Regions from separate parts of the Priestia sp. BR_2 genome, predicted to be linked through region 1. Evidence: riboswitches for the same ligand, from Rfam matches in the RefSeq annotation. Region 1 holds a riboswitch; each other region holds the start of a gene.
What was found. A riboswitch is a leader RNA that binds a small molecule or an ion and turns the genes downstream of it on or off. The one in region 1 is predicted to bind cyclic di-AMP.

Region 1 (4,188 bases):
TTACGGCTCTTCGCGAACAAACCAAATGTGTAAGGAAGCGCCGCCCCGAGACTCCACATGGACAGAATCTCGATCACATTGGTCAGCGGGGACGGGTTCTCGAACGGATGCGCCGAGTTGGCCCCCATAAAACCGCCCCCATTGGTGCCCAGATGCTTGATCGATTCGAGCGCAGCCACCGGACCCACCGCTATTTGCTGCTCGCTTCCTTCCAGCGTCGTGACGCTGAGCGTAGGCTTCAGGGTCTGCGGCACCTGCAGCGCCACCAGCACCATCGCAATGATGAAAGCAGCCGGAATGAATACCCGGGTATGCGCCTTAACGAAGTCCTCAAAAAAGTTGCCGACGGTCGTGCCCTTGCTGGTCACCGCCCGGATAAAAGCAATCGCCACGCACAGCCCGGTCGCCGCGGACGTAAACATCATCATCGTAATGACGGCCATCTGGGCCAGATAAGACAATCCCGACTCCCCGCTGTAATGCTGAAGATTCGTATTGGTCATGAAGCTGATCATCGTATTGAACGACAAGGTCGGTTCCATATGGCCGATGCCGTTCGGGTTCAGCGGCAGCACCTTCTGCAGCCGCAGAATCAAGTAGCCCGCCGCAACCAGCACGATATTCGTTAACACAAAGCTGACGGCATATCCTTTCCATGTCATCCCCTTGCGTTCTTTCAAGCCGATCAGAGCAAAGATCGGTTTCTCCGCCCAGGAGAACCATCTGTCCGTTCCATTGCTTTCATAACGAAACACCTGATATAGATAAGTTCCCAGCGGCTTGACCAGCAGCACTAGAACGAGTATAACGATGGCAATTTGTAAAATGCCCATGACGATGCCTTCCTCCTTCAGCCGTTTCCCTAGAATTTTTCAGGGTGAATCAGCGCATAAATCAAATAGAGAAAAATAAAAATCGTGAATATCAACATGATCATCACGGCTGATCAGCCTCCGGTTCCGAAACCACGCGCCCGCACCAGGACATAAACAGCATGAGCAGTCCGTAGGTTCCTCCCAAAATGAGCACCATAACTAAATCCTGCATGAATGTAACCTCCCCTAACTCTTGTGGCGTCAGTCCAAACGCTTAGCTCATAACGGATGCCATCAGAAAGGACACCTGATGATGATTCGTATGAAGCACCACATCGGCACCCAGCCCTTTGTATATCAAGCGCGGATTGCCGGAATGGGTGATCACGTAAATCGACTCCGAGGTCCATGTCCGGCAGATCCGCAAGTAGCGGCAGCACAGATTCAAGCTGCTTTCGAACAGAAACACCTTGCTGACGGGAAACTCGGGAATGATCCAGGTCTGCTCGTCTCTTGTATCAATCAAAATGATGGGTTTGCAGCCCAGTTCTCGCAGCCTCTGCTGCTCAGCCCGGTTGTTGGCTATAGCCGCAAACGGAACACGTTTGTGAATCAGCTGGCGGACGAATTCCTCCCCGGCCTTGTTCGGCGCGGATACCAGGATGAATTCCTGTGGTTTCTCCATCTTCGTTTCTCCTCCTAAGGTCAGAAAGAGAAGGCAACAACAAAGAAGCCTGCGGAAAGAGAAGAACTCTTCCCGCAGGCTTCTTACAGGACACGGTGAAATACACCGTGGCCCAAGTCCACGACAATCGTTGCCTCTCTCGATACGCTTACGAGGTTAGCTGACGGATTCGGGCGTGAGAGTCGCCCTACCCATAGACCGTTATCTTGTCTACAGGATTCACCCCAGAGAGATCAGGTTCATCTCCCGACTGGTTCCCCCGTTCCTTTTCCATTCAAGGACTCAGCGAAAATTAATAACGAGTAGCATGTTATTCTATTAGCCATTGACTTGTCATCCAGACTGGGCATAACAGCACAGCAACAGGAGGTTCACGCGGTGAGAGTCGCCTCTACCTTCAAATCTCAGCAAGGCCCATGGTGCCTTCGCCATCGATCCATAAAGGCTTAGGGGCAGCTCTCACACTGCCTTTAGACCTTCATGAAACGGCTGCCCGTATGCCTTGGTCGTTGATGACCGTCAATTCATAGTTCGTATCATACGTCCGGCCCCGCAGGATGTAAATGTGAGCAAAAACACATCTAGCGTTATGTCGAACAGGAACCAAGCAGTATTTCGTCTTTATCTTCCGAATACTGCTCTATACTATGTATTTCTCTTGTTTTCTCTTATTTATCGCAATCCAACGAGATACCGAGATTTTGCCACGATAATAGATGACACGGCCGATTGTACGCGTTTTCTTTTACCGTTTTCATCACATTTCGGAATCTATTCGTCCCATACGGTCATTTACTTTTCGTTTCCTCCGGCGTATGATTCATCCATCTATCCGAAACACGTGATACGCCGAGCTCCCGACAGACCGGGAGACGGGGGAACCAAAGTCACCAGTCTTCGATTGGTGAATGGGGTGAATCCGCTGCGCCTAGGATCGAAGGGCCCAGCGGTAGGGTGCTCTCAGTCCGAATCCGTCAGCTAACCTCGTAGGCGCGTTGTTGAGAGAGAATACCATCCAAGCTTTGGCATAGCGGCCGCCGGAATTGGGGCTCTAACCATAAATAGGCCTGGAGAGCGGGGTTTCTCTGCTCACCAGGCCTATTTGCCGTGCATATAACATTCTTATAAAGGAGCGTAGATCATATCATGACGAAACTCATCGAGGCAGCGCTTACACCCGTCATCGAAACCGCAGTGCCTGCATTAGGTGAAGAGACTATCCGCCATATGGAGATATTTCGTTTCGACCGGGGCTCGGCCGAACGCTTTATCCCATGGAGCGATCATGGCTGGAACTGCGGCTTGTTCAAAGTCAGCTGCAAAGACGCGGCAGGATATGTCGAATATGCCCTGCCAAGCAAGAGAGAATTTTCGGACCTGGTCCGCTGGGCATCCGTCTTCTCAAGGCTGAGAGGCATGTCCGTGACTGAGGCCATTCGCTATGCCCGAAAGCAGCAGCAGTGGGGACCCGCACGGATGCAACTTGCTGTATCGGCCCTCGCCGATCTGGAGATCAACCTGCATCGGCACATCACTCGAGAGCGTTTAGGCGGACTGCCGCTAGAGCGCTCCTTCCTTATGAATTGCTCGGAGGCGTATTATCATTTCTAGGGGCAGCAGCTACAGAGAGCTGCTGTACCCGTTTCCTTTGGATCGGGCACTTCTAAGCAGCCTGATGTTTTTTGAAACCATGAAGAACCCCGTCAAAAAGCCACTTATTTCATCAGGCATTTTGACGGGGTTCTGCAATCGGATCCCGCTCACTTGAACATATTTTTGAGCACCATCATCAGGTTGGCCGGCTTCTCTGCCAACCTCCGGGTGAAATACGGGTACCACATCGTTCCATAGGGCATATAACACCGGATACGGTAGCCGTCCTGCGCAAGCGCTGCTTGATCGTTCATTCGCAGTCCATACAGCATCTGAAATTCATAGTCCTGTTTGTCTATGCGGCTCTGCTCGGCAAATACCTTCACCCAGTCGATGATGTTGTCATCATGCGAGGCAATCGCGACGTAGGCTCCTTGGTCGAAATGCATTTTGACCAATTTCTTGTAGTTGTCAATGACCTCCCGCTTCTGCTGAAAGGCGATGGTTCCCGGCTCTTTGTACGCGCCCTTTACCAGCCGCAGATTAACGCCGGCCCTTAACAGATTCTTCACGTCCTCCTCCGTACGGAACAAGTAGGCCTGCATCACGGTCCCCACATTGGTCAGCCCCTCCTTATGAAGGCGGAGCGTCATATCGATGGTTGCCTGGGTATACGGCGAATCCTCCATGTCCAGGCGAACGAAGTTGCGGTGCTCTTTAGCCTTTCTTACCACCGACCTGATGTTTTCGTAAGCCTTCTCGGGGTCCAGGGCCATGCCCATTTGCGTCGGTTTCAAGGATACGTTCGATTGCACTTCGCGCCTCGCAATCCCTTCCACCAGCTTCAAATATTCCTCCCGGTACCCGGCCGCTTCATCCAGCGTCGTAATGCCCTCCCCCAAATGATCCAGCGTAACGAGAATGCCTTTCGCGTTCAGCCTCTCGATTTCGTCCAGCGCCTCATCCAAGGTATCGCCGGCAATGAATCGGCCAGCCAATTTCCGGCCGTACTTGATCGACAGCCATTTCACGAGTTTATTGCCGGACACCGTCAGGATCACTTTACGGTACAGCTCGGTTCCGTCCATGCGCGCG
Region 2 (4,188 bases), on a different contig from region 1:
CATATTTCCAATCCCACATCCGCTACAGCCTCCCCGCGGTCAGTTTGCGCTCCAGCAGTCGAACCGCCATCGAGACGAGCGTGGCGATGACAAAATACATGAAGAGCAGCAGCACCAGAATCTCGGTCGTCCAGGAGATGTAATTGTTGCGGAGCACCATCGCCTGATACGTCAAATCCGCCATCGTGATGAAATAAACGAGCGAGGTGGATTTGATGAGTTCCACAAGTTGATTCCCGAACGGGGGAAGCATTCGCAGGGACGCTTGGGGTAGTATAACGTTCCACAGCCTCTGCCAAGGCTTCATGTTAAGCGCCACGGCAGCTTCCCACTGTCCTTTCGGAACGGCAAGCACCGCGCTGCGAACAATCTCGGAGCCGTATGCGCCGAAGTTAAGTCCGATCGCGAGAATCGCCGCCAGCATTTTCGGAAGCTCGATGCCGATGAACGGAAGGGCAAAATACAACCAGAAGAGCTGCACCAGCAAGGAGGTTCCCCGAAAGACTTCGACATACACGGCCGTCGCCGTGCGGACGATCCACAGCTTCGACAGCCGGCACAATCCGGCTGCAAAGGACATCACGATAGCCAGGATGGCTGAAAAGAACGCGACGATAATCGTGATCTCTGCTCCTTTGAGCAGCGTCGGAAGAAAATCGATCCAAGAATTCGGCATGCTATTCCCCGCAGAGCGCAGCGGCCGTCATCTCACCCGGAAGCTCTTCTTCCGTGAACCCGAACTCTTGCAAAATTTCCAGCAGCTCGCCCGACTCCTTCATCTTTTCAAGCTCTGCATTATAAGCCTCCTGGAACTCGGTATCCGCTTGGCGGAAAGCCGTAGCCCCGTAACCGCGAACGCTTTCGCCGTCGATGACCGGCTGCTCGAAATCAGCCACGCGTTCGATGCTGTCGTCGCTGGCTGAATCCAGCATCGCCTGCAGGGACGGCCCCGTCATGGTAATCGCCTGCACCCGATCGGCCTGGAGGGCGCTGATCGCCGAAGCCTGGTCAGGGACCTGTACGATCCGGTCCGCAGGAATGCCCGATTTCTCCATGTAGCCGATTTCGACCGCGCCGGTCATGACGGCCACCTTGGCCTGCTCATTCTTGGCAATGTCCTCATAGCTTCCGAGTTCCATCGGATTCCCTTGCTTTACCGCAAGGGCTTCCCCGATGCTGTACTCCGGATTCGCGAACAGGACGGCAGAGCAGCGGTCAGGATTAATGAACATGCCTGCCGTGATCAGATCAAACCGATCGGCCTGCAATCCGGCGACCAGCGAACCGAATTCCGTTAACTCCCCTCTCATCTCCTTGATGCCAAGACGCTCCAGAATAACGCGGGCAATCTCAACCGCTTCGCCCGTGAGCTCCCCATTGGCTTCTTTGTAGGCATACGGCTTCTCGTTCGCAAACCCTACGGTGATATATCCCTGCTCAATGGCTCGATCCAGCGTACTTCCTTTGTCGCCGCAAGCCGCGAGCAATACCACCATCATCACGGACAACACCAGCACAACCACTTTCTTCAAAACCTTCCACAACCTTTCGTAATAGCTTTTCACTTTCTTAAAAAAACGGCATGACGAAATTATCCGTGTTAGCACATGCGTTAACTTGGATATATAGACATTCAGATACCCGTGCATGGGACGAGGCTTCAGGGAAGATGATTCATCCGCTTCCTTGCACGCTTTGACCCAATGCCGTCTGACCGATTCAATTCGTTCCACATTTGCAGGCGCTGCCCCTCCTCTGTAATTGAATGCAAAAAGGCCACCAAACAGGGGATCTAGACATAGCTCCGCCAGCAGGGGGTCAAAAAATAGAGAAAAGGCCCCTATAGAGAATAAAGGGCCTTTTGTATGAACATCCATTATGTATGCAAGACCCATCCACTGCTGACGAGGTTAGCTGACGGACTCGGGTAAGATGGTACCCTACACTCGTGAATTCCAAGTGACTCGCCCCTGGTGAAACTGGTTCCCCCGCTTTCCGGAATATGTATGCCGGAAACTAAGCGTGTGTTCATGATAAAGGGAAGCTCAGGAAAAGTCAAACCCCTTTAACCGCTTTTTCTGGAAATTCAGAAGTAAAAAACACCGTTTTTGCAACGAGGATATTGAGCCTTTTGAACACCTTATTTAAGGCTGTCCATACACCGGATTGGTCATGGAATCCATGCTCCATTTTCCGCTATATAGCAGGCATTTGACGGGTCTTGCGGAAATCGTTCATGCCATATATGTTTTATGCCATGAATGAGCCCCGGATCAGGAAGTCTGCCCGTATGAAATACGGAACCGAAAAAAAATTTTTGAAACACTCCATAATAAGTCTGATAACAACGCCTGGAATGACTTAAAAAAAAGCCCCGATGCTTAGCATCAGGGCTTTTCTCATCATACCGCGGTATAGCCGCCATCCACCAGCAGGCTCGTGCCCGTAATGAAGGAGGCATCTTCACTGGCGAGGAACAACACGGCTTTGGCCACTTCTTCCGGCTGTCCCAAACGGCCCATCGGATGAAGACCGACCAGGTGCTGCGTGATCGCTTCCGTTCTTCCCTTGATCAGCGGCGTATCGATATATCCCGGACACACGGCATTGATTCGGATTCCTTTGGAGGCATAGTCTGCGCTGAGCGACTGGGTTAACAGCTTGACGCCTCCCTTGGCCGAAGCATAGGCGGTTACCCCTGCTTTTCCGACATGGCTATGGATCGAGCCGCAGTTTACGATTGCCCCTCCGGTTCCTTGGGACAGCATTTGCTGAATAACATATTTATCGCACAGGAAGACCCCTGTCAGATTAATATCAATCGTTCTCTGCCAGTTATCCATCGTTAACTGATCGGCAGGAGCATCATGGGCAATGCCTGCGTTGGCAAACAATACATCGACACGGCCAAAATGCTGCACCGTCTGATTCACCATATTCGCGACTTCCTGCTCTTGGGTTACATCCGTTTTGACGAACAGCGCTTCAAAGCCGGCTCCTCTCAATTCGTCGGAAACCGCTTGTCCCTGGTCGGAATAATCCGCGATAACGACCTTGGCTCCCTCTTTCGCAAAAAGTCTGACTGCCGCTTCGCCAATCCCGCTGGCGCCCCCCGTCACGATGACAACCTTGGAATCAAATTTCATGCGTTGATCACTCCTATGTTGTAAATTCATCAACCGGCTATCCATTCATGTAGAATGGGCAAATACCGACCATGATATTCCAATACCCCGTTTCCTAATGAATGACCGGCAACCTATCGAAGAAAAAGAATGTTCGCTAAAAATAGTCGCAAAGCAATAACCCTATTCAAGCTCAAGCCCTGTCAGACCGGACGCTCAATCGTAAACATCTCTCCCAGGGTCGAATAGATATTTCCTGCCATGCGGCTCACAGGTTTCAACTTCGAGGCGTCAATCCGGCCATGCTCGTAGAGCTCCTCGGACACGTGAAATCGGACGACGCGGGCAATCAATAGATCAGCGGCAGGCAGCTGATCCGCGCCATCCAACGTGACGACCTGCTCCAGCACGCATTCCATGCGGATCTTGGATTCCAGAACGCCGGGAACCTTAACAACGTCACTAACGACCGGGGTTAAACGGGTTCGGTCAAGCTCACTTTCGTCCGGAGGCAGATTCGCCGCCGTTTCGTTCACGGCTGCAACGGTATCTTCGTCCACGATGTGGATGACAAGCTCGCCGCTCTGCATGGCATTTCTCGCCGTGTCCTTGGGTGCACCGTTCTTTCGCTGAACGGAAACCGACAGCAAAGGGGGATTGCTCGACGCAATGGAAAAGTAACTGAACGGCGCCGCATTCAGCACGCCATCCGCCGATAATGTCGTAACGAAAGCGACCGGACGCGGAACGACGCTTCCAATCAGCAGCTTGTATGTGTCCCGTTCGCTTTGGGTATTCGGGTCAATGGATATCACTTGAGTTGCCCCTCTCCTGTATTTTTGACTTGTATAGGCTCCAACCCCTGCTCGATTCGGGCACGCTCCGGTTCGAACCAGGCAGGAAGCTTTAATTGTTCCCCCAGCGAGTGCAGGTCTTCGTCCACCGTAAATCCGGGCGGATCGGTTGCGATCTCAAACAGGATCCCCCCACGTTCCCTGAAATATAACGCTTTGAAATAGTTACGGTTCCTGATATCCGTAGGGCGAAATCCCTGCTCCTTCAC
Region 3 (4,188 bases), on a different contig from region 1:
ATTGATGACCGCGGCCGCGCCTTACCCCGTCATATCCTTCCTTCAGCGGCACGTAGGTCGGAAGGGGCGGCAGACCTGTTTCCTCCAGCTGCGCAGAGTATAACTCGATGCGTCCCGAAGACGTCGGCAAACGATCCAGATACGTGTCAAGCGGCGTCATATCGAGCTTCACATGGCGCTGTTCCCTCAGCTTGTCCAGCGTGACGCCGTTTAGATAAGGGTTATCCGGGAAGTCGAGCGCTCTTGCGATCATCTCTTCCTCGGTCTCATGAAAAGCCGGTTCCTGGAACCCCATAGCCCGTCCCAGCATGGAGAACAGCTCTACGTTGCCCTTGCTCTCCCCAAGTGCCGGAATGACCGGCTCCTGCAGCTGAACGTACTGATGCCAGTAGGAAGCGTACAGGTCCGTATTCTCGAACGAGGAGGTTGCCGGGAGCACGATATCGGCATACTTGGCCGTATCCGTCATAAACAGGTCATGCACAACCGTAAACAGATCTTCCCGTGCAAACCCTTCCCTGATCCGCTCGGTATCGGGAGCCACAACCAGCGGATTGCTGCAATAAACGAAGAGCGACTTAATCGGCTGTTCGGTCATGGCAAGCGCTTCGCCGATCCGGTTCATGTTAATGGTGCGCGCTTCGGGATTCGGCCGGAGATCGGGACGCTCAAGCGCGTCGCTATCCATGCTGTTGTAACCGCCGTTCGACTTGGCGGCCCCTCCGCCCCGCTTCAGCCATTGTCCGGTCAAAGCGGGAAGCGCGGCAATGCTGCGCACCGTCAAGCCGCCGTTGTCGTGATGCTGAAGACCGTTGCCGATATGGATGTAGGAGGTATCGGCCCGGCCGTAGAGCTCGGCCAATTTCTCGATATCCTCGATCGAGATGCCGGTAATGGAAGAAACGTGCTCCGGCGTGTATTCTTTGACGTGCTCGCGCAAGGCTTCATGACCAATCGTATACTTGCGGAGGAATTCCTCATTTACCATGCCGTCACGGAACATGATGTGCATGAGGCCGACGGCCAGCGCCGCATCCGTGCCTGGATACAGCGGAATGAACCAGTCCGCCCATTGCCCCGTCTGGTTCTTGTGGACATCGATCACAACGACCTTGGCACCGGCTTTGCGCGCTTTCTCTGCAATCACCATCTGGTGCATATTGGTGCTGACGATGTTGCCGCCCCAGACGAGGATGACGTCGGCTCGTACGGTGTCCTCCGGAACGGTTCCCCCATTAAACCCCATCAAGGATTTCCAGCCCTCATTGCCCGCGGAATTGCAGATCGACTGCTTCAGGCGGCTGGCACCCAGCCTGTTGAAGAACCTGCGGTCCATGCCGTCGACGCTCAATATCCCCATATTGCCGTAGAAGCTGTAGGGCAGGATGCTCTCGGAGCCGTATTCCTCGATCAAGCCCTTATAGCGTCCGGCTATCTCCTGAATGGCTTCGTCCCAGCTGATCCGCTCGAAGGCGCCCTCTCCCTTGGGACCTACTCTTCGCAGCGGATAGAGCACGCGTTCCGGATGGTACACCCGGTGTGCCATATTACGGACTTTATTGCAGATGGCTCCCTGCGTAATCGGATGCTCCGGATTACCGGTCACCTTGACGATTTTTCCGTTCTCTTTATGCAGCAGCAGGCCGCATGTATCGGGACAATCCAACGGACATACCGCCGGAAATACGCCGTTTTCCTGATGAATCATCGCTTGAGTCATTTCGTGCTTCCCCCTTTTGCTCGGCTGCATCATATCCCATTATCTTAAAAGAAAATCGGGGTTCCAGTAAAGTCATACATTTTTTTCTTAATCAGGTGATTCACTTTTCTTCCCCCCGGGTATATTCCTATCAAGAGCAAAGAAGAGGAACCCAGACCCTTTCTCTTCCTTGCCGAATCATGGACCACTCCCAAAAAAATTCGCCATGCCAGTGTCTCCTCCCCCGAGACCGGCATGGCGAATTTGTTTATATGGCATCCTCCCAGTGACCGATGTTCCCCGCGACTAACCTTCCATATTATAGAAACTCGTGATTTTCGCAGAAAACATGCAAAATAAAAAGCCAGTCAAAGCCACGTCATTATGTAAGCGCTTATCTGTCATTTTTTATAAATAATTTTGTTCGAATGCTCGTTGGAGGATGTTTTACAAACGATTGGAGCAGGCGTAATATACTATTCAGCTTCGAAAACATTCTTCATATTCACATGACATTCGCTTAATTTCCTTGATGGAAAGCGGGGGAACCAACCGTATGGAAGGATACCTATAGGATCCTTCAACCATACTAAGGGGTGAATCCTGATTCCATCGCGTACGTACGCCGCGATGGAATCAGGTAGGGCGACTCTCACCGCCCGAATCCGACAGCTAACCTCGTCAGCGTTGATCGGGAGGGTTGTGAACTTGTGATCAAACACAGGGTTCTACCCTGTGTTTTTTGTTTGCCAAAAATCAGCATAGGAAGGGTGACCGCTCCTATGTCCAGCATATAAAAAACACCGATAGAAGTCCGTTCAGGGAGCTTCTACCATGAACTTAATCTTAAGCGGCGGTGAAAAACAACCATGTTATCCTCAATCAAGCGCTTCCTCATCGGAAGACCGCTTAAATCGACGGAATTAGGCGAACAAAAGCTGAATAAAACCAAGGCGCTGGCCATCCTGTCATCCGATGCGCTATCGTCCGTGGCCTATGGCCCGGAACAAATCCTCATTGTGTTGATGACCGTCGGGGCAGCTGCCTATTGGTATTCCATACCGATTGCCGTCGGCGTCCTGGTCTTGTTGCTGGCACTTATCCTGTCGTACAGACAAATTATTTTCTCCTATCCGCACGGCGGCGGCGCATATGTCGTGTCCAAACGGAATTTGGGCATGTACCCGGGGCTGGTTGCCGGCGGTTCCTTGCTCGTGGACTATATCCTGACGGTTGCGGTCAGCGTGTCGGCCGGGACGGATGCGATCACGTCGGCTTTTCCGGAATTGCATGCCTATAATCTGCCGATTTCCATCGTGTTCGTTCTATGCTTGACCGTATTGAATTTAAGAGGGGTTACGGAGTCGGCCTCCATACTGGCTTATCCGGTTTACCTGTTCGTGCTTGCGTTATTCATCCTGATCGGGGTAGGGATATTCAACATTGCCACAGGCCATGCGTCTCCGGAGCTTCATACGCCGATCGGCACGCCCGTAGCCGGGCTGAGCTTGTTTCTGCTCCTGCGCGCATTTGCCTCGGGCAGCTCCGCCCTGACCGGCGTGGAGGCGATTTCCAATGCCATTCCGAATTTCAAAGACCCGGCCCCGAATAACGCGGCCAAAACTCTGGTGGCGATGGGGTCGCTGCTGGCCCTGTTATTTTCGGGCATCGTTTTCCTGGCTTATTACTATGGGGTCAGTCCCAGCGAACAAGTCACGGTCGTTTCCCAAATTGCCGAGCATACCTTCGGGCGAAATGCGCTTTATTACTTCATACAAGGGACAACGGCCTTAATTCTGATCCTCGCCGCCAACACGGGGTATTCCGCTTTTCCCCTGCTTGCCGTCAATCTGGCGAAGGATAAGTTCATTCCTAGAATGTTCACCGTCCGCGGCGACCGTCTGGGATACTCGAACGGAATCATTATTCTTGGATTTTTCTCCATTCTGCTGCTGCTGGCTTTTGAAGGCAAAACCGAGCATCTGATTCCGCTCTATGCCGTCGGCGTGTTTATCCCGTTTACCCTCTCCCAGACGGGGATGATGGTGAAATGGATTCGCGAAAAGCCCGAAGGCTGGATCGTCAAACTGATCATTAACACCACCGGCGCATGCATCAGCTTTATCGTGACCATGATCTTCTTCTTTACGAAATTCGCCCAGGTGTGGACCGTGCTGATATTCCTGCCGCTGATCATCTGGATTTTCACCCGGATCCGCAAGCATTACGAGGCGGTAGCGGACCAGCTCCGGATTACGACCTGCGAGCCGGTTAAGCCGATTGAGGGGAATGTCATCATCCTGCCTGTGGCAGGAATCACGCATGTGGTGGAGAACTCGCTGAATTACGCCAAATCGCTGGGAGCGGGCCAAATCATCGCGGTGTACGTGCCGTTCGAGCGGGAGGAGGAAGTCGCCTTCCAGGAAAAATGGAAAAAGTGGCAGCCGGACATCCGGCTGGTAACGCTGCACTCGCCTTATCGGAGCATC
Region 4 (4,188 bases), on a different contig from region 1:
GGGAGGTGTTTGCTTCAGGAACGGCCATCGGCCTGGCAGCATCCCATCGGATGCTTACCCAGACCAGCGTTATTTCTGAACTGGCCGCAGCCGATGGAGGCGTGAACGCCAGGCATGTATTCGAGGCTAAACGTCTTCATGACCCCGTCGCAGTGGAGGTCATCGATCGTGCCGTTTATTACATGGCGCTTGGACTGGTTAACGTCATTCACAGCTTCAACCCCGATCGCATCGTGGTTGGCGGGGGTGTGAGCAGAGCAGGCGAGCTCCTTTTCCCGCAGCTTCGGGAAATGACGGATAAGCTGGTCATGCCGTCTTATTTAGGAACCTACGAGATCGTTCCTGCGGGACTGCGGGACGATGTTGGCCTGGTTGGAGCCGCAGCCTTGTTCCAATAATACATTCGTAAAGAAAAGGCAACAAAAGCCGCCCTCAAGGGCGGCTTTCTGATTATTCATGAAGAGAGCGGGAAACGGAGCGATCATATTTGCGTAAGCGAAGTCCGTAACTTGTGACAGGTGATAGGCGTAAACCGTGAGCCGTCATCCGTTTTCACTGGAGTCGAGTTTTTGGTTTCCTATTAGGTTTGTTTGTATCCGACAAACAATAAGCGGTTGCCCGCACTTTCCCGCCCGCCGACGGAATCCGCCGGCTCCAAACCCGCACGCGAGGCGGCCTGCAGGCTTGGAGCCGGCGGCTTCCGCTACTCCATGTATTTTGATGCGTCGAACGTAATCATGCTCGTATGGTTGGCATGCTCGATCAGTGAGGAGAGCCTGGTCACTTCGCGTTCCTTCTTGCGCGCCTGCGCCTGATAAGCTTCCGGATCGTATAAGGCCACGTTAAACAGCGTTACGGCGCCATCTCCGCTTCCCCGTCCGCTCTGGCGCTCCAGCTTCTTGCGGGAGCCGAGATGGGCAAGCTGTCCGATATCGCTGCGCATTTGTTTGGCGAGCTCGATCGCCTCCATGATGGTCATGTCGGAGCCGTTCCAACTAATGGTCTGCGTCGTGTTGGAGATTGCCATCAGCAGATCCAGCTTTCTGTAATCCGCTGCGGCGGCTTCGATCTCTTCCGTAATGGCATCCACGCTGCGAGCAGGATACTCCGCCGTTTCCCCTTTTTCAATGATCGTGCTGCTGTTGTTCAAGCGTTCCGACATCAATTGATTCATGAGACGGTTGATTGCTGCCCGGACTGCCAAAGCTTCAGCCATCGTGATTTGACTCATAAGCGAAGGATCACCTCTTTGATTTCTTGTCTGAATATGTAAACGTTCCGAACTGCAAAAAAGTTGCATGCCCGTTAACAAAACGTCGCCGGAGGTTCGATGGAGTGTTACATAATTGTCATGAGTATGCGAGATGGCATAATGAAAAAACATGAAAATTTTCAGCCTATACGACATTGATTAACATATAGTGATAGATTTCTAGGATATTATTGACAGCATCCTTGCTTGTATACTATATTAAGAGAAGGTTACAAAATGTTAATGAATTTTGCCGAATTTCGTTTGTGAAAACGGGGGAACCGTCTTGGGTGAATTATTCTTGTACCATAGAGAGTATAGGGAACCTTCAACCGAACCCTTAGCTAACTCCGTAGGCATCGAAGGAGAGAACATATTTTGAAGAAATTTGTCATCACATTGCTTGGGTCTGCAATTATTTTTTCTTCAGGTGCCGTATCAGCTTATGCTGATCAACAACCGAATTTTCAGCATCAAGTGAAGCAATTGGTAGGAACGCCTTATAAATGGGGCGGAACAACGACAAGCGGATTTGATTGCTCCGGATTTATTCTGTATATGTTTAGAAATTTCGACATGGATCTTCCGCGCACATCCCAGAGTCAGGCTAAAGCCGGGGTTCATGTGGATCGCGAGGACCTGAGAGTCGGAGATTTGGTATTCTTCAATACAAGCGGAAGCGGCATTTCCCATGCGGGCGTTTACATTGGAGATGGACAATTTGCGCATGCTTCCAGCAGCAAGGGCGTAAGAATCAGCAAGCTTAGCGACTCCTATTACGAACCGCGTTATGTAACGGCGCGCCGTGTATTGAGTCAAGAGAACTATGCTAAACTGGTAGGAAGCGCGAGCTAATTGGAATACGCAGTTTAGAGTTCGATACATAACCGGAAAGCCTGACAAGAGATGATCTTGTCAGGCTTTCTTTTTTTATGGAAGATTATAATTTGGGATTCTGCGAAAAGATTCACTAGATTATTCCTTTACGACAGAGGCATTCACGGCGGCTTCCATGCCATTATTATAGGAACGGAACAAGCCCAGACGCCAGAAGGCGGCACCTTTCAGATCATAGCGCTTGGCCAAGCCGAGCTTATCGTCGACGGATGTGGCGGTTTCGCTGCTTAAGCTGATGCCGAGCAGGAGCTTCTGCTTAGGAACGCCTGCCTGAAGTGCCTGCTGAATGGCTTGGTCCACCAGACTGTTGGGTTCAGGAACCTGGGCTTTGGTGCCAACCGGATTGTACTGATACGCCATGACGATGAGATCATCGGCAAGGGAGGCCAGCGTCTTGTAATCATAGCCTTTATAGGCGCTGTTCAATGGCGGAACGGCTAAGGACAGAGCAATGTCGCTCGGCAATGCCGCTTTCAATTGCTTGACGTAATCATTAAGCAGCTTCTGCTGCTTCGCGGCATCCAGTTTAAAACCGAGCCCTTCGAAATCAAGCACCACGCCGCCGAATCCGTTATCCGCGACCGCGGTCGTGATGCCCTCAATGGACTTTTGGCGAAGGCTGCTGTCGCTGAGGACTTTGGTTAATTCGCCGTTTCCGTCCAAAGCGTAAACCATAAGGTACGGTTTAATCTCCTGATCCGCTGCATCCGCAACAATCGATTGCGGAGTCACGTCGCCGGCCGCCGCAGGCAGACGATACTCGTCGCCTTGAAGCGTAAACTGACCTTCCCGATCAATGCGGCTCCAGCCGAAGGCGACTGAATTCATGGATGCTACGAGATCCCGCTCTTGGAAAGATTGCAAAGCGTAAAAGGCTCTTAGATGCATTTCGCGCTGAGGCGACACGAGGGAGACCGTGCGAGTCGCCTGATTCCAGCCGACATTGACGCCGAATTGGCTGCTGAACGAGCTGAGCGGAATCAGAACGCGGCCTTCCCGCTGGACAGGGGGAGCGGCCAGCTTCACTTTTTTACCGTTGACGGTTGCGCTCGTGCTTCCGACTTGAAGCAGCACTTCCGTCGTTTGACCTTTCACCTCGCCAATGGCCTTCACCGTTTGCGTTTTGCTGTTCCACGCGATTTGAATGCCCAGCGCTTCACCGACCGTCCGGAACGGCACGTAAGTGACCCCTTTGTCTATCCTGGGAGCTGCATCGAATGTAAGCGCAACGTCATCCAGCTTTACCGAAATGGCAGGCGCAGCCAGTACCTGGCCGCTATGGGGAGCGGTTCCGAGCAGAGATAAGGCAAGAACGGCAGCGACGGCTGTTTTTCCTAATGGTTTATGCAGCATGCTATTGTTTTCCCTCCAACCCAATAAAATAATAGAATGATTCTCTTAGAATATGGGATTTGCTCTAGCATACGCTAGTATAGCAAAATTTTCATAGAGTTCCAATTGCATGATGTCATAGAATCGATAAGAGTAAGCATGTTGATTTTTTAAACTTTCCAGTATAATAATTGAAGGAATTCATACATAACCTGATGATTACATGCATAGGGGGATAAAGGCGTGTTTAAATTCTGGAAAAACAAAAAGGGCGGGAACAGCGGAGAAAAATCGTCGCTCCCGGCAGCGGAAGAGAGAATGGAAGCCGTGCCGGACCGGATCATCGAGCTTACGGGCCGCGAGGTTCAGCGCAGCGTGGCCCCTGTTCTGGGCATGACGGTGCTTGACTTGGCCGAGCGGAATGAGGTGGATTGGAACTCTTTTTGCAAAAGAGGGACATGTGCGCGCTGCCGCTGCATGGTGGTGGAGGGAATCGAGTATCTGTCCGAACCCAATCTGGCCGAAGAACGGCGCCTGGATCCGGAAGAAATCGAAGAGGGGTACCGTCTCGGATGCCAGAGCAGGATCGAAACGGTCGGCCCAGTCAAAATCAAGCATGCTCCATACTTTTGACGATATAGAAGGACATATGACAGTAATATATATAAAGCAGGCAGCCGTACCATTGCGGCTGCCTGCTTTATTGA

Region 2: another riboswitch for cyclic di-AMP. It lies ahead of ehuB (ectoine/hydroxyectoine ABC transporter substrate-binding protein EhuB); the one in region 1 lies ahead of RB298_RS26430 (hypothetical protein).
Region 3: another riboswitch for cyclic di-AMP. It lies ahead of RB298_RS05455 (APC family permease); the one in region 1 lies ahead of RB298_RS26430 (hypothetical protein).
Region 4: another riboswitch for cyclic di-AMP. It lies ahead of RB298_RS31350 (C40 family peptidase); the one in region 1 lies ahead of RB298_RS26430 (hypothetical protein).

Annotation. Positions count from the first base shown of each region.
Region 1 is NZ_JAVFHM010000305.1:176,025-180,212, forward strand. It holds gene kdpA (potassium-transporting ATPase subunit KdpA) at 1-833, opposite strand, end outside; gene RB298_RS26425 (potassium-transporting ATPase subunit F) at 863-937, opposite strand; gene RB298_RS26430 (hypothetical protein) at 1,090-1,500, opposite strand; cyclic di-AMP (ydaO/yuaA leader) riboswitch at 1,630-1,798, opposite strand; cyclic di-AMP (ydaO/yuaA leader) riboswitch at 2,338-2,510, shown strand; gene RB298_RS26435 (hypothetical protein) at 2,647-3,111, shown strand; gene RB298_RS26440 (proline dehydrogenase family protein) at 3,261-4,181, opposite strand.
Region 2 is NZ_JAVFHM010000170.1:23,147-27,334, forward strand. It holds gene ehuD (ectoine/hydroxyectoine ABC transporter permease subunit EhuD) at 1-19, opposite strand, end outside; gene ehuC (ectoine/hydroxyectoine ABC transporter permease subunit EhuC) at 23-676, opposite strand; gene ehuB (ectoine/hydroxyectoine ABC transporter substrate-binding protein EhuB) at 678-1,532, opposite strand; cyclic di-AMP (ydaO/yuaA leader) riboswitch at 1,887-2,033, opposite strand; gene RB298_RS08410 (SDR family NAD(P)-dependent oxidoreductase) at 2,403-3,146, opposite strand; gene RB298_RS08415 (flavin reductase family protein) at 3,329-3,940, opposite strand; gene RB298_RS08420 (ring-cleaving dioxygenase) at 3,937-4,188, opposite strand, start outside.
Region 3 is NZ_JAVFHM010000139.1:62,044-66,231, forward strand. It holds gene RB298_RS05450 (molybdopterin-containing oxidoreductase family protein) at 1-1,720, opposite strand, end outside; cyclic di-AMP (ydaO/yuaA leader) riboswitch at 2,207-2,402, shown strand; gene RB298_RS05455 (APC family permease) at 2,569-4,188, shown strand, end outside.
Region 4 is NZ_JAVFHM010000350.1:52,771-56,958, reverse strand. It holds gene RB298_RS31360 (ROK family protein) at 1-398, shown strand, start outside; gene RB298_RS31355 (hypothetical protein) at 704-1,231, opposite strand; cyclic di-AMP (ydaO/yuaA leader) riboswitch at 1,494-1,627, shown strand; gene RB298_RS31350 (C40 family peptidase) at 1,631-2,107, shown strand; gene RB298_RS31345 (stalk domain-containing protein) at 2,228-3,502, opposite strand; gene RB298_RS31340 (2Fe-2S iron-sulfur cluster-binding protein) at 3,725-4,114, shown strand.